One region of the Kocuria sp. UCD-OTCP genome, then DNA from elsewhere that is predicted to be linked to it. Evidence: riboswitches for the same ligand, from Rfam matches in the RefSeq annotation. Region 1 holds a riboswitch; the other holds the start of a gene.
What was found. A riboswitch is a leader RNA that binds a small molecule or an ion and turns the genes downstream of it on or off. The one in region 1 is predicted to bind thiamine pyrophosphate.
Positions count from the first base shown of each region.

Region 2: it holds a riboswitch for thiamine pyrophosphate, as region 1 does, so the genes downstream of both, H488_RS20330 (FAD-dependent oxidoreductase) here and H488_RS23725 (ECF transporter S component) in region 1, are expected to answer to the same signal.

Region 1 covers NZ_AOSQ01000011.1:78,042-85,718, reverse strand. Annotated here, with positions in the region: partial or broken gene H488_RS0118085 (Na+/H+ antiporter subunit D) at 1-49, shown strand, start outside; gene H488_RS38500 (Na+/H+ antiporter subunit E) at 46-753, shown strand; gene H488_RS23740 (monovalent cation/H+ antiporter complex subunit F) at 753-1,022, shown strand; gene mnhG (monovalent cation/H(+) antiporter subunit G) at 1,028-1,486, shown strand; gene H488_RS23730 (DUF4235 domain-containing protein) at 1,547-1,825, shown strand; TPP riboswitch at 1,963-2,082, shown strand; gene H488_RS23725 (ECF transporter S component) at 2,173-2,793, shown strand; gene H488_RS23720 (ABC transporter ATP-binding protein) at 2,790-4,637, shown strand; gene H488_RS23715 (energy-coupling factor transporter transmembrane component T family protein) at 4,634-5,431, shown strand; gene H488_RS23710 (aminotransferase class IV) at 5,440-6,321, opposite strand; gene H488_RS23705 (uridine kinase family protein) at 6,351-6,944, opposite strand; gene H488_RS23700 (low molecular weight protein-tyrosine-phosphatase) at 6,941-7,468, opposite strand; gene H488_RS23695 (BCCT family transporter) at 7,553-7,677, opposite strand, start outside.
Region 2 covers NZ_AOSQ01000001.1:205,455-213,131, reverse strand. Annotated here, with positions in the region: gene moeB (molybdopterin-synthase adenylyltransferase MoeB) at 1-665, opposite strand, end outside; gene H488_RS20340 (thiazole synthase) at 662-1,546, opposite strand; gene thiS (sulfur carrier protein ThiS) at 1,548-1,787, opposite strand; gene H488_RS20330 (FAD-dependent oxidoreductase) at 1,784-3,139, opposite strand; TPP riboswitch at 3,135-3,238, opposite strand; gene thiE (thiamine phosphate synthase) at 3,254-3,973, shown strand; gene H488_RS20320 (hypothetical protein) at 4,072-5,121, shown strand; gene H488_RS20315 (VOC family protein) at 5,221-6,129, shown strand; gene H488_RS20310 (DUF3140 domain-containing protein) at 6,304-6,633, shown strand; gene H488_RS37320 (TetR family transcriptional regulator) at 6,718-7,344, shown strand; gene H488_RS20300 (MDR family MFS transporter) at 7,341-7,677, shown strand, end outside.

The DNA of each region.
Region 1 (7,677 bases):
GCTGGACCCCGCGTCCGCGCCGCGGCCCGTCGTGGAGGAGGCCCCGTGACCCGCCCCAAGAATTCCCTGCTCGTCGAGCTGCCGCTGCTGGTGTGGCTCGTGGTGGTGTGGGGCGCCCTCTGGGGCGACTTCGGCCCCGGCAACCTGCTGGTCGGACTGGTCCTGGCCCTGCTCGTCACCTGGGTGCTCTACCTGCCGCCCGTCCATCTGTCCGGCCGGTTCAACCCGTTCCAGTTCGCCCTCTTCGCCGTGACGTTCGTGTGGCAGGTCGCCAAGGCGAGCTTCGAGGTGATGCTCATTGCGATCCTCGTGGGCCCGCGCGCGCGCAACGCCGTGGTCGGCGTCCAGCTGCGCACGCGCTCCGACCTGCTCCTGACGGCCACCGGCCACACCATGACCCTGATCCCGGGCTCGCTCGTGGTGGAGGTGGACCGGGCCTCCGGCACGCTGTACTTCCACGCGCTCAACGTCCGCAGCGCTCAGGAGGCCGAGGACTTCCGCCGGTCCGCCCTCCGGGTGGAGGCGGCCTGGATCCGGATCATGGGCACCCCGGAGGAGCTCGCCGCCCTGCGGGCCGAGCGGGGCGGCGGACGGGCCTCCGGCACGGACCGGCCGGACAGCGCCGCGCTCAGCTCGCCGATCACCGCGAGCCTGCAGATCGTGGGCCGCCGCCGGGACGAGGTGCCCACCGGGTCCCCGGCGGACGCCCCGGGATCCACCCCCACCGACACCCACGAGGAGGACCACCCGTGATGCAGATCGCCGTGGCCGTCGCGGCCGTGCTGCTCAGCGCGGCCGCCGCGGGCACCCTCTACCGCCTCGCCAAGGGCCCCTCCCTGCTGGACCGCGTGGTGGCCACGGACGTGCTGCTGGCCATCGTCGCGGCCGCCCTCGCCGTGGACATGGCCTACCACGGCCACCTCAACAACCTGATCCTCATGGTGATCGTCTCGCTGGTCGGGTTCATCGGCTCCGTGACGGTGGCGCGCTTCGCCACCCAGACCGCCGAGCACGGGCGGTGAGCGCCGTGCTGGACACTGTCCTGGACGCCGCCGCGGCCGTGTGCCTCGTGGTCGGCGCGCTCATGTCCCTCGCCGCAGGGATCGGCCTGGTCCGCTTCCCGGACCTCCTGACGCGCATGCACGCCGGCACCAAGCCCCAGGTCTTCGGGCTGCTCCTCATGCTCACGGCAGTCGCCCTCGAGAACCGCGAACCCGTCATGATCCCGCTCATCGCCCTCGGCTGGATCTTCCAGCTGCTCACCGTGCCCGTCTCGGCGCACATGGTGGGACGCTCGACGTACCGCACCAAGCACCTGAACCGGACCACGCTGACCCAGGACGACCTGCAGAAGGTCCTCAACCGCGCCGCGGAGGGCGGGGCGGAGGGCTCCGCGGAGGGCGTCGCCGCGGGACCGCCGGTGCCGAGCCCGGACGGCCGGCGGGCGGACGGACAGCAGACTGACGGATCGCCGGGGACGCGTTAGGCTGGGCAGGATCGACAGGGCGCACCCGCGTCCCCCTCGGACGACAAGGAGCAGCACTCCATGAACACCAAGGTCCTCGAACTCGTGGGCACCGGCCTCTCGCTCGGCGGCGTGGCGCTCTCGCACAAGGTGCTCGGCGCGGCGTGGACGCGCATCACCGGCGACCCGCCCCCCGCCAAGAACCCGGACCCGGACGAGGCCTGGACGGGCATCATCATCTGGTCGCTCGTCACCGGTCTCGTGGGCACCGTCATCAAGGTCGGCATCTCCCGCCAGATCGCGAAGATGGAGAACAGGCCGCGGACGAACCCCAAGGCCTCGAGCCAGGCCGAGGTCTGAGGCCCGGCGAGCACCTCGCTCAGGGGCCCGTCCGGCCGGACACCGCACCGGTGTCCGGCCGGACGGGCCCCTGCGTCGTTCACCGGCCGTGCGCCGGCAGTGCACGGGGCGGGCGGGGGAGAGGTAGACTCGGTGCCACTGAACGACAGGGGAGCGCCCCGCCGGTGAGACCGGCGCGGCGCTGAGAGTGCGGATCGCCGCAGACCCTCGAACCTGCTCCGGTTAGCACCGGCGAAGGGAGTCGAGCATCTCAGGGGTGCTTCCCCGGGAACGCGCCACCGGCGCGGCCCGCGGAACCCCGTCCCCTCCTGGCACCGACGGCTCGCTGAGCCCAGGAGGAATCCACCGTGAACACCACCACCCACCGCCCCGCCCGCCGCCCCGGCACGTCCCGCGCGTCGTCCTGGCGCGTCGTCGACATCGTCGTGGCCGCCGTCCTCGCCGCCGTGTGCGCGGTCGTCTTCTGGGCGTGGTCGAACCTGCTCTACCCCGTGGTCGGCACGGCCGCGGTCGCCTACCCGCCCGCCGTAGGGCTGATCGCCGGCGGCTGGCTCGTGGCCGGCGTGCTCGGCGGGCTGATCATCCGCAAGCCCGGCGCCGCGCTGTTCTGCGAGCTGCTCGCCGCCGTGATCGAGAGCTTCCTGGGCACCCACTTCGGTCTGCTGGTCGTGCTCTCCGGTCTCGTCCAGGGCATCGGTGCGGAACTGGCCTTCGCCGCCTTCCGGTACCGCCGGTTCGACGCCCTCGTGGCGGCCGTGGCGGGCGCCGTGAGCGGGATCTTCCTCGGCGTCCACGAGAACATCGTCTACAACTACGAGTGGGCGCTGAGCCACCAGGTGGTCTACGTGGTCCTGACGGCCGTCTCCGGGGCGGTGCTCGCGGGCCTGCTGATGCAGGCCGTGGTGCGGGCCCTCGCGGCCACCGGCGTGCTGCAGGGCCTCGCGTCGGGGCGGGCCGTGCGGCGATGACGGCTCCCACGACCCCGGACCCCGTGGTGCCCGCCGGCCGCGGGGCCCGGGTCGAGGCCCGCGGCTTCGGCTGGCACCACCCCGGGCGGGACGCGGCGGCGCTGCGCGGCCTGGACCTCGTGGTCGAGCCGGGGGAGCGCGTGCTCCTGCTGGGACCCAGCGGGGCGGGCAAGTCCACCCTCCTGCACGCCCTGGCGGGAGTCCTCCACGACGACGACGGGCAGTCCGCCTCCGGCGAGCTGCTGCTCGACGGCATGCCGCCGGAGCAGGCGCGCGGCCGGGCCGGGCTCGTGCAGCAGGACCCCGAGTCCCAGGTGGTGCTGTCCCGGATCGGGGACGACACCGCCTTCGGCCTCGAGAACCTCGCGGTGCCCCGGGAGCAGATCTGGCCGCGGGTGCGCGCGGGGCTCGACGACGTGGGGCTGGACCTCCCCCTCGACCACTCCACCGCGGCCCTGTCCGGCGGGCAGAAGCAGCGCCTGGCGCTCGCGGGCGCCGTGGCCATGAGCCCGGGGGTGCTGCTGCTCGACGAGCCGACCGCCAACCTGGACCCCGCCGGCGTGCGGCAGGTCCGCGACGCCGTGGTGTCCTGCCTCGACCGCAGCGGCGCCACGCTCGTGGTCGTGGAGCACCGTGTCGCCGTGTGGGCCGAGGTCGTGGACCGCGTCGTCGTGCTCGGCCGGGACGGGAGCATCACCCACGACGGCGCGCCGGGCCGGGTGCTCGGCGCCGCGGCCGACGAGCTCAGCGGCGCGGGGGTGTGGGTGCCCGGCCGGGTGCCGGCCACGCGTGCGCCCGCTCGCCCCGCCGCGGATCCCCGTGCAGGCTCCTCCGGTGCACATCCCGCCGGGGGTCCCGCCGGAACCCGGGCCGCCGGCTCCGGGGCGGACGGCGCACCGCTGCTGAGCGCCACCGGTCTGGGCGTCTCGCGCAGCCAGCCGTCGGCGCGGCAGCTGCGCGCCCGGCGGCGGGCGCGGCGTCGCGGCCGCCCGGTGGACGACGCCGCCGCGGGCCGGGACCTCCCCACGGCGGTGGCCGGCGTGGAGCTGACCCTGCGCCGCGGCCGCGCGCTCGCGCTGACCGGGCCCAACGGCGCCGGCAAGTCCACGCTCGCGCTGACGCTGGCGGGTCTGCTCGCCCCCGTGCGCGGCACCGTGCGGGCCCACCCGGTCCTCGACCGCGGCGCGGGCCCCGACCCGCTCGAGTGGAGCGGCCGGGAGCTCGTGGCCCGCGTGGGGACGGTCTTCCAGGAGCCCGAGCACCAGTTCCTGCGGGCCACCGTGCGGGCCGAGCTCGAGCTCGGCCCCCGGCTGGCCGGCACGCCGGTGGCCGAGCGGGAGCGCCGCACGGACGAACTGCTCCGCCGGCTGCGGCTCTCGCACCTGGCCGACGCCAACCCGTTCACCCTCTCCGGGGGCGAGAAGCGGCGGCTGTCCGTGGCCACGGTGCTCGCCACGGACCCGGACGTGCTGGTGCTCGACGAGCCGACGTTCGGTCAGGACGCCCTGACGTGGGCGGAGCTCGTGGACCTGCTCGTGGAGCTCGTCGACGCCGGCACGTCGGTCCTCGCCGTGACCCACGACGAGGACTTCGTGCGGGCGCTCGGCGCCGAGGTGCTGGCGCTGGGCACCCCGAGCGAGCGGGGCCGCGCCGCTCGCACGGCACCGGCGGCGGGAGGGGCGCCGGCCGTTCCTGTCGTGCGGTCCGCGTCCGCGGCGGGGAAGACCGCGGCTGCTCCTGCCGTGCGGTCCGGGGCCGCGGCAGGGAGTGCCCCGGCCGCTCCGGCGGCGCCGGGGGCCGGCGCGGTGCGGGTCGTCCCCGTCCGGCGGGAGCCCGTCCGGTGAGCGCCGCCGCGATCGCGCCGTCGGCCCGGACCTCGCTGCTGGGGCGCACGAACGCGGTGGTCAAGCTGGCCGGGGCGCTGCTGCTGACCGTGGTGCTGCTGCTCAGCGCGGACCCCGTGACGTCGGGGACCGTGCTGCTGGGCGAGGTGCTGCTGCTGGCGCTGGCCGGTCAGCGCCCGCTCGCGCTGCTGCGCCGGGCGTGGCCGGTGGTCGTGGCGGCACTCGTGAGCGGGTGGGGCACGGCCCTGCTCGCCGAGGACTCCGGGCCGGTGCTGCTCGACCTGGGGGTCACCGGGATCTCGTCCGGCTCGGTGGCCGCAGGGGCGGCGATCGCCCTGCGCGGGCTGGCGCTGGCGCTGCCCGGGCTGATGCTGGTACTCACCACGGATCCCACGGACCTCGCCGACGGCCTCGCCCAGACGCTGCGCCTGCCGGCCCGCTTCGTGCTCGCGTCCCTGGCCGCGCTGCGGCTGGTGGGGGTGATGGTCTCCGAGTGGGCCACCCTGGCGATGGCGCGGCGGGCGCGCGGGGCGGGGTCCGGGCACGGTCCGGTGGGCGCGCTGCGGGAGTTCGGCGGCCAGGCCTTCACGCTGCTGGTGCAGTCCCTGCGACGGGCCACCCGGCTGTCGGTCACCATGGAGGCCCGCGGCTTCGGTGCGGGTCCGCGCACGTGGGCCCGCGTCCCGGGGTACTCCTGGCGGGACGCGGCGGTCCTCACGGGCTGCGCTGCGGCCGCCGCGGCGGGCCCGGCGGTGTCCGTCCTGCTCGGGACGCACCGGTTCATCTGGGCCTGAGCGAAGGATCAGGCCTGCTGGACCCAGCTCGTGACGAGCTTCGTCAGGTCCGGGTCCACCGGCAGCGGCTGGTGGTCGAGCCGGCGCACCGGCACCGCGAGCCGGACGCTGGAGACCAGCCACACGGCGTCGGCCTCCATGAGGTCCGCCGGGTACAGGGGCCCGTAGCCGAGCTCCCAGCCGTCCCGGCGGGCGGCGGCGAAGATCTTGGCCTGCGTGGTGCCCGGCAGGATCCCGTGCGAGGGCTCCGGCGTCAGCAGGGTGCGGCGGCCGACGCGCACCCGGGCGCAGACCACGGAGGACGTCGCGCCCTCCAGGACCCTGCGCCCCTCCGTGGTGAAGACCGCCTCGTCCGCGCCGAGGGAGCGGGCGTGGCGCAGGGCGGCCATGTTGATCGCGTAGGAGAGCGTCTTGGCCCCCGGGAGCAGCCACGGGTACCCGGCGTCCTGGGCGGGGTCGTGGCCGCGCGGCAGCAGCACCGCGGTCACGCCGTCCCGGCGCTGCCGGAACGTCGTCTCCGGCACGGGGCTCACCACGATCCAGGACCACGGGCCGTCCGCCGGGGTGCCGCGGCTGATCACCACCTTGACGGCGTGCTCGGCCCCCAGACCGCCGTCCCCGCCGGGGGCGGCGTGAGCGAGCGCCAGCTCCACCGCCCCGCGCACGTCCCGCGCCGACGGCACGGGCAGCTGCGCCAGCCGCGCGGAGGCCGACAGCCGCTGGTGGTGGGCCTCGAACTTCTGCACGAGCCCGTCGACGGCGCGCATGGTCTCGAAGACGCCGTCCCCCCGGGTGAGCCCCTGGTCGTCGATCCGCACGAGCGGAACGGACGGATCGGCGAGGACGCCCTCCGGGTGGGCGGCGTCGAGGACGACGACGGTGCTGGTCACGGATCCTCCTGTCGGTGCGGCCGCGGGGCTCAGCAGACCGGGCCGGGGTGCAGGATGTCCACCTGTTCCCAGACGTGGTCCTCCGCCAGGTAGGCGTCCTCCTGGGCGGCCCAGCGGTCCCAGTGCTCGGCGTAGTAGGAGCCGTCACGGCTCAGCGCGCGGTCGTAGCGCAGGGCGGTGGGCAGCTCGACCCACACGGAGACGTCCAGCAGCTCCCGGGCCTCGGCGCTGCACGCGCCGACGCCCTCCAGGATCACGACCTCCGCCACACGGGTCAGCCGCGGGGTCCCCGGGGAGCCGGTGACCCAGTCCCAGGCGCTCCACTCGGCGTCCCGGCCCTGGTCGAGGGGCGTGAGGACCTCGTCCACGTAGGTGCGGCGGCCGGGGCCGAGCCCGTCCCAGCCCGGGTAGAGGTCCTCGAGGTGGAAGAGCGTCACGTCCCGCACCGGGCGCAGCACCGCGGCGAGCTGCTCGGCGAGGCTGGTCTTGCCGGCCCCCGAACGCCCGTCGATGCCGATGAGGTAGGGGCGGCGGGTGGGGGAGGGGAGCAGCCGCGCCAGGTTGGTGCCGGCGGGGTGGGCCGCCGCGAGCGCCGGATCCAGCTCGAGCTCGATGTCGATCACGCGCGCCCAGCGTCCTGAGCGGATCCCCGGTCGGCGCCGAGCTCCCGGGCGACGGCGCGGACCACGCCCGGCACGGCGGCGTCGATCATGCCCCAGGTGGACTCGAAGTCCTCGGGCCCCCCGTACCAGGGGTCGTAGATCCCCAGGTCGCCGTGCTCGAGATCTTCGACGGCGGGGTCGAACTCCCGCAGCAGCCGCACCTTGGCGGCGGCGGAGCGGTCCGGTGCGAGCGCCCGCAGGCGCTGCCAGTGCACCACGTCCAGCGCGAGTACGAGGTCCCGGTCGCCGAAGCGGACGGGGTCGAAGACCTGCGCCGCGTGCGCGGAGGCGTCGAGCCCCTCGCGGCGCAGGAGGTCGCCGGCGCGGGGGTCCACGGGGTTGCCGAGCTCCTCGTCGCTGACGCCGGCCGAGTCGATCCGCACGCGCCCGGCCAGTCCTGCGGCCTCGAAGGCGCGGCGCAGGGCGAACTCCGCCATGGGCGAGCGGCAGATGTTGCCGGTGCACACGGCCACGATCGAATACATAGCGCGCAGTCTAAGCCGTCCGGTCCCGGCACGAGAAGTGCGGCCGCCGCCCCGAGGGGCGACGGCCGCACGGCGCGGGTCCGGTCAGGGCCGGCGGACGGTCGGGTCGAGCGGTCGCTGCTCGTCCGGGTCCAGTCGTTCCTGACCGGCGTCCGGGCGCTCCGGCTCCTGGTCGGCCTGCTGGCCGGAGCTCGAACCGGTCTCCGCGG
Region 2 (7,677 bases), on a different contig from region 1:
AGCTTGACGGCCTCGGTGACCATGACCGCGCCGACGGTGGCGGGGAGCATGCCGAAGACCCCGCCCTCGGCGCAGCTGGGCACCTCGCCGTCCGGCGGGGCCTCGGGGTAGAGGTCCCGGTAGGTGGGCCCGTGCCCGGCCCAGAAGACGCTGACCTGCCCCTCGAAGCGCAGGATGGAGCCCCACACGCAAGGCGTGCCGGTCAGGGCGGCGGCGTCGCTGACCACGTAGCGGGTCGCGAAGTTGTCGGCGCCGTCCAGGACCAGGTCGTACCCGCCGAGGATGTCCACGGCGTTGTCCGCGTCCAGCCGGACGGGGTGGGTGCGGACCTCCACCAGCGGGTTGAGCGCGGTGACGGCCTCGGCGGCGGAGACGGACTTGGGGCGGCCGACGTCGGCGGTCGTGTGCACCACCTGGCGCTGCAGGTTGGAGACCGCCACCACGTCGTCGTCGACGATCCCGAGGGTCCCGACCCCCGCCGCGGCGAGGTACTGCAGGGCCGGGGACCCGAGCCCCCCGGCGCCGACGACGAGCACGCGGGCGTTCCGCAGCCGCCGCTGGCCGCGGGTCCCGATCCCGGGCAGGGTCAGGTGCCGGGCGTAGCGCTCGAGCTCCTCGCGGGTCAGTTCGGGGCCGGGCTCCACGAGCGGGGGCAGCGGGCTCACGGCCGCTCCCCCACGGGCGCCCAGTCCCCGCGCGGCACGTCCGCCGGGCCGACTGAGGAGCCGGCGGACGACCCGTCGGCCCGCCCGGCACCGGCGGCGTCCGTGTCGATCCGCCCGGCCATCGACGAGGACGCCTGGGCGTGGCGGCGGGCCGGGATGCGCCCGGCACCGGCGGCGAGCCGGCCGGCGAGCACGGCGTGGCGCATCGCGGTGGCCATCGCCACCGGGTCCTGGGCGCGGGTGACGGCGCTGGCCAGCAGCACGGCGTCGCAGCCCAGCTCCATGGCCAGGGCGGCCTCGGAGGCGGTGCCGATCCCGGCGTCGAGCACCACGGGGACGGACGCCCGGGAGGCGATGAGCTCGATGTTGTGCGGATTGAGGATGCCCAGCCCGGTGCCGATGGGGGCGCCCAGGGGCATCACCGCGGCCGCGCCCAGGTCCTCGAGCCGGCGGGCGAGGGCCGGGTCGTCGGAGGTGTAGGCGAAGACCTTGAAGCCGCGGGCCACGAGCTGCTCGGTGGCGTCGAGGAGCTCCACCACGTCGGGCAGCAGCGTGTCCTCGTCCGCGATGACCTCGAGCTTGACCCAGTCGGTCTCGAGGGCCTCCCGGCCGAGCTCGGCGGTCAGCAGCGCGTCCCGGGCGGTGTAGCACCCGGCGGTGTTGGGCAGGATCCGGATGTCGTTGCGCTCGAGCAGCGCGAAGAGGGAGTCGCCCTGGCCGGGGGCGTAGCGGCGCAGGGCCACGGTGGTCAGCTCGGTGCCGGAGGCCAGCAGCGCCTGCTCCAGGGTGTGCAGCGAGCTCAGGCCGCCGGTGCCCATGATCAGCCGGGAGCTCAGCTCGATGCCGTCGAGCACGAGGGGGTCGGGGTGCGGGGCGGTCACGTCAGCCTCCCTGGACGGCGGTGATGATCTCGATGGACTGGCCCTCCGCCACGGGGGTCCGCCGCCAGCGGCTGCGGGGTACGACCGCGGCGTCCACGGCCACGGCCACGCCGAGGCGCCCGCCGTCCAGCGGGGCGCCGTCGGGGCCCAGGGGGCGGCCGACGGTCTCGGCGACGAGGTCGACGACGGTCGCCTCCGCCGCCACGCGGTGCGGGCGGCCGTTGAGGGTGATGGCGGTCATCGGGTGCTCCTGCTCCGGGGCCCGGGCCCGGCGGCGGCCGGCGCGGGATCCCCTCGACGGGCCTCGACGGGGCGGTCGAAGCGGTGCGGGTCGGTGGCGGCGAGGTGCTCGGCGTCGGCGGCCGGATCGGCTCCGGTCCCGCCGGCCACCAGCTGCGCGGCGAGCCGGGCGGCCAGCGGGGCGAGCAGGACGCCGTGGCGGAAGTAGCCGGTGGAGACCACGAGCCCCGGCACCGGCGAGCCGTCCGGGTCGCGGACCCGGCCGAAGTACGGGATGTCGTCCGGGGTGCCGGGCCGGGCGCGGGCCAGCACCTCGACCAACTCGAGGTCGGCGACGCCGGGCACGAGCGCCTGGGCGTCGCGCAGCAGCCGGAACACGCCGCCGGCGCTGGGACCGGTCAGGTCGTCCTCGCGGGAGGTCGCCCCGATCACCACGGTCCCGTCGGCGCGGGGCACCAGGTAGACGGGCACCCCGTGCACCAGGCCGCGGACCGTGCGCTCGAGCAGCTCCGGCGCCCCGGCGGGGACCCGGGCGCGCAGGATGTCCCCGTGCACCGGCCGCAGCGGCGGGTGCCAGTCCTCCGGCAGCCCTTCGAGCTCGCCGAGCCCGGCGCCGGGGGCGAGGACCGTCCAGGTCGCGGAGACCATCCCGCCGCCGGCCAGGCGGACGCCGGTCGCCGCGCCCTCGGCGTTGCGGCGCAGCCCCGTGGCGAGGTCGTGGACGAGCCGGGCCGGTCCGCCGTCGCGCGCGGCCGGGAGCCCGGCGGGCTCCGGGAGGTCCGGGAGCTCCGGGGCGACGAGGGCCGCGAGCAGCCCGGCCACGAGGCGGCGCGGGTCCACCTGGTGGTCGTCGGGGATCCGGAACGCGGCGGACAGCCGCGGGCTCAGGGCCGGCTCGAGGGTGCGGGCGGCGCGCAGGGTCAGCGCCTCCACCGTCATGCCGTGGCGGCCCTGCAGCGCGCGGAGGTCCGTCAGGGCCTGCCGGTCGGCGGCGTCCACGCCGCACACGAGGGTCTCGGTGGCCCGGTGGCCCACCGTCCCGCCGGCGGCCTGCTCGAGGGCGGCCACGAACGCCGGGTACTCGGCGGCCGAGGCGGTCATGAGGGGGTACAGGGGCTCCTGCTGGTACTGGACCTCGCTCACCGGGGCGAGCATCCCGGCCGCGGCGCGGCTGGCGCCGGAGCCCGGCTCGGGGTCCACCACGACCACCGAGCGGCCGCGGCGGCGCAGCTCCCAGGCGGTGGCCAGGCCGATCACCCCGGCGCCGACGACGGCGACGTCGGCGCGGACGTGCTCGGGCCGGTCGACCAGCGGGTGGGGCGCGGTCGTGGGGGCGGGGTGCGCGGCAGTCACAGGGAACGTCCTTTCCTCCGGCGGCATGACCCGCATCAGGTGTGGCGGTCGGCGCTGGACGCCCTCTCAGCCCCCGGTGGGGCTCCCGCAGAACCGCTGACCTATCATCAGCGTGTGACCCAGCCTACCCGTGATGCCTCCGCCCCCGCCGAGTCCTCCCTGCGAGAGACCCGGACGGCCAGACTCCTCGCCGCCCGGCTGTACGTGTGCACGGACGCCCGCCGGGACCGGGGCGACCTCGAGGACTTCCTGCACGCCGTCTGTGCCGGCGGCGCTGACGTCGTCCAGTTGCGGGACAAGAGCATCGACGCGGACGAGGAGATCGCCGCGCTGGAGCTGCTGGGCCGGGTGGCCGCCGAGTACGACACCCTGTTCGCGGTCAACGACCGCGCCGACATCGCCGCGCTCGTGGGCGCCGACGTCTTCCACGTGGGCCAGCACGACCTCAGCCCCGCCCAGGCCCGGCGGCTCCTGGGCCCCGACGTGCTGATCGGGCGCTCCACCCACGACCTCGGACAGGCCACGGCGGCGCTCGCGGACCCGGACGTCGACTACTTCTGCACCGGCCCCGTCTGGGCCACGCCCACCAAGCCGGGGCGCCCGGCCACCGGGCTGGAGTTCGTCCGCGCGGTCGCCGAGCTGACGGAGGCCCGGCTGGACGCGGACCCGGAGGTCCTGCCCGTGCCGTGGTTCGCCATCGGCGGCATCGACGAGCCGCGGCTCCCGCAGGTGCTGGAGGCCGGGGCGCGCGGCGTCGTCGTCGTCCGCGCCGTCACCGAGGCCCCCGATCCCCGCACCGCCGCCGGGCAGCTGCGCGGCCTGCTCCCCGCCTGAGCCCGGGGCGGTCCCCCGCCCGCCTCACCGTCGGCTCCCCGCCGCCGTCCAGCACGTTCTGAGAGCATGGACGCAGGACGACGACGGAGAGGTGGCCCATGGACCCCGAGCTCGACCCCCAGGTGCGGCACGCGGTGGAGCGCCCCGCGGAGACCGCCCGCGGCCCGGAGGACGCGCAGCTGCGCGTCCGGCTGGCCGGTGAGCCCGCCCGCCGCGCCCTCGGCACGCACTGGGAGCAGGGCCTCCCGGAGGACGCCGCCCCGAGCGACGACCGGCTCGCCGCCGCCGTGCTGCTCGCCACCCTCTTCGGCGACACCTTCTGGCTGGAGCGCGCCGCCCGGCTGCCCAGCGACGTGCCGGGGTGCCCGTCCGCGCCGCCGAGCGGGCTGCTGGAGCTGACCCGGGTGCCGGGCGCCCGGGCCGCCCTGGCCGCCGTGCTCGAGCGCCCGCTGCTGACCGGGCTCCTGGAGTGGGGCACCAACCCCCTGCCGGAGCAGCCCCCGCTGGCCGTGGCCCGGGCCGCCCGGGACCTGGGCGTCCCCGACGACGGGCGCGTCTACAAGGTGGTGCGCCGCCGCGCCGAGCGCTTCCTGGCGCGGGAGCACGACGGGTCCGAGCCGCTCGAGCAGTTCGTGACCCTGCTCAACGAGGCGGAGCGGGGCCACCGCGAGGACGGGCCCGTGCTCTCGGGCGAGACCCTGCCGCCGGCGGCTCCCCCGGCGCCGGGTCCGACCGCGGGATCCTCCTCCACGGCCGGCCCGGCCGCGGACGGTGACGTCCGCCCGGGAACACCCCCGCCCGGCGCCCCTCCGGCGGGCTCGCCCGAGAACCCCCAGTGGGGGGTGAGCCCCGCGAGCCCGGCCCCGCCGCCGCCCGGGCAGTTCCCGGGCCAGCACCCCGGACCCGGGGCACCCGGCCCGGGCGGTCCGGGATACGGCACCCCCGGGTACGGTCCCGGGGACCAGCAGCCCGGAGCACCGGGCGCCGGTGCCCAGGGCGCCTCCGGGCCGGTGTTCGGGCCCGGCCCCGGCGGGTGGCCGCCGCGCCCGGCAGAGCCCGAGGAGGACGACTCCGACAACCTCAAGGCGTGGGGATTCGTCTTCCTGGGCATCCTGGCGGTGATCGCCGCCCTGATCTTCATCCTCTGAGCCCACCGCACCATCATTTACTTGCACCGGAAAGCTTCTGAGGCTATTCTTGGGGACATATCAACCAATGCGCCGCCCCTGCCGACGGAGAACCCCGCGATGCCGATCTTTCCCCAGAACCCCGCTCCCCAGAGCCTGACGAAGCGCCCCGCCGAGGACCTGCTGTCCGCGGACACCCGGATGGGCGCGGTGGAGCTGCTGGTCTCCGACCTGGACACGATGGTCGCCTACTACTCGGACGCCGTCACCCTCGACGTGCTCGCCCACGCCGGGGACACCGCGGTCCTGGGCCGGGACGGCCGGACGGTCGTGCGGCTGCGCCAGGTCAAGGAGCTCCCGCCGGCCCGCCGCGGGCAGGCCGGCCTGTTCCACACCGCGGTGGTCTTCGACGACGAGCCGGCCCTGGCCGCGGCGCTCGCGTCCGTGGCGACCGTGGCGCCCCGCTCCTTCACCGGCAGCGCCGACCACCTCTACAGTCAGGCCTTCTACTTCGACGACCCCGAGGGCAACGGGGTGGAGCTCTACACGGACCGCCCCCGCGACACGTGGCGGCGAGAGCCCACCGGCCTGCTGACCCTGGCCTCCAACCCGCTGGACCCGAACGGGTTCCTCCAGGAGCACCTGGCCGAGCAGGGCGGGCGGCCCCCGGCGCCGCCGGCCACCCTGGGCCACGTGCACCTGCAGGTGGGTGACATCCCGCTGGGCCGGCAGTTCTACGTGGACGTGCTGGGCTTCGAAGTGATGAGCGACATCGGCTCCGCCCTGTTCATCGCCGCCGGCGGCTACCACCACCACATCGCGCTCAACACCTGGCAGAGCGCCGGGGCCGGCCCGCGGGCGGCCTCGCTGGGGCTGGGCCAGGTCAACATCGACCTGCCGGACGCCGACGACGTCGCGGCCCTGGCGTCCCGGCTCGCGGACCACCGGATCCCCACCCGGCACGACGGCGCCGTGCTGCGCTTCGAGGACCCCTGGAACACCCTGATCCAGGTGGGCGTCGCGGCGTAGCCCCGGCCGGGCGCCGCGTCCGCACCCACTCGCCGGCGGCGCCGTGCTCGACGCCCGCGGGTGCTCGCCGGCACCCCGGCCCGCCGGTAGGTTGGGCCTCGTGCCCGGGGTGCCCGGGCACGGAGGGCGTGCGGCGACACGGCGGCCGCCCGGTCCGAGAGCGAGGAGCAGGGCATGGGTGAGAAGGACGACAGCACCGGCAAGGACTTCGACGAGGCCGTCAACATGACCGCAAAGCAGCTGTCGACGTGGCTGGACACCGACGAGTCCACCTCGGTGGGCCAGGACGACGGCGGGGAGTCGGTGGGCCACCGCTCCGGGCGCCGGATCGTGGAGATCCTGCAGAAGCCGAAGGGCGAGCGCACCGAGGCCGACCACGAGCACATGCGCAAGGTGGTCGGCTACGTCCACCGCCACCTGGCCCAGCGCCCCGACGGGGACGTGCGCGAGACCCGGTGGCGCTACTCCCTGATGAACTGGGGCCACGACCCCCTGAAGGACTGAGCCGGAGGGCCCGCCCGGCGCCGCCGGGCGGGCCGGGCAGATATTGCAGTTGTGCAAAACTTGCAGAAGTGCAAAAATTTGGGCATGAATGCCGACCTCCCTCCCACCCTGCGCGCCCGCAAGAAGGCCGAGACCTGGTCCGCGATCCACGAGGCGGCCGCCGCCCTCGCGGTGCGGCACGGGGTCGAGGGCACCACGGTGGAGGCCGTGGCCGCGGCGGCCGGCGTCTCCCCGCGGACCTTCTTCAACTACTTCCCCGCCAAGGAGGACGCCGTCCTGGGCATGCGGGCCCCCTCGCTGGACCCCGAGCTGCTGGACGGCTTCTCCCTCGAGCACGACCTGCTGGGCCAGGTCTCGCGCCTGCTGCTGGCCGTCTCCCGCAGCGCCTACGCGGGACGGGACGCCGAGCGGCGCCGGAGGCTGCTGCAGGACCACCCGAGCCTGGGCCGCCGCCGGCACGAGCTGATGCTCGAGGCCGAGGCCCTGGTGCGCCACACCCTCGCGGAGCTGCTGGCCCGGGACCCCGCGTGGTCGGCCGGGATCGGGGAGCACCGCGTGGACGAGGTCGCCCGGATGCTGGTCCTGCTCGGCGGCGTCCCGCTGCGCTTCGCCATCACCGCCGATAGCTACTCCCCGGCGCACGGCCTGCCGACCGAGGACCATGAGTCGGCGCTCTCCCTCCTCCACCGTCTCCAGGAGAAGCTCTCATGACCCGCACTCCCGCCCACCGCGCCGAACCGGGCTCCGGCTCCCGGCACCTCGCGCTGCTCTTCGTCGGCCTGATGCTCTCCATGCTGCTGGCCGCGCTGAACCAGACCGTCCTCAGCACGGCGCTGCCCACGATCGTGGGCGAGCTCAACGGGGTCGACGAGATGCTGTGGGTGATCACGGCCTACATCCTGGCCTCGACGATCATGATGCCCGTGTACGGCAAGCTCGGGGACCTGATGGGCCGCAAGCCCCTGCTCCTGGGCGCGATCCTGGTGTTCATGGCCGGCTCCGTGGTCGGCGCGCTCGCCGGCACCATCGAGGTCCTCATCGCGG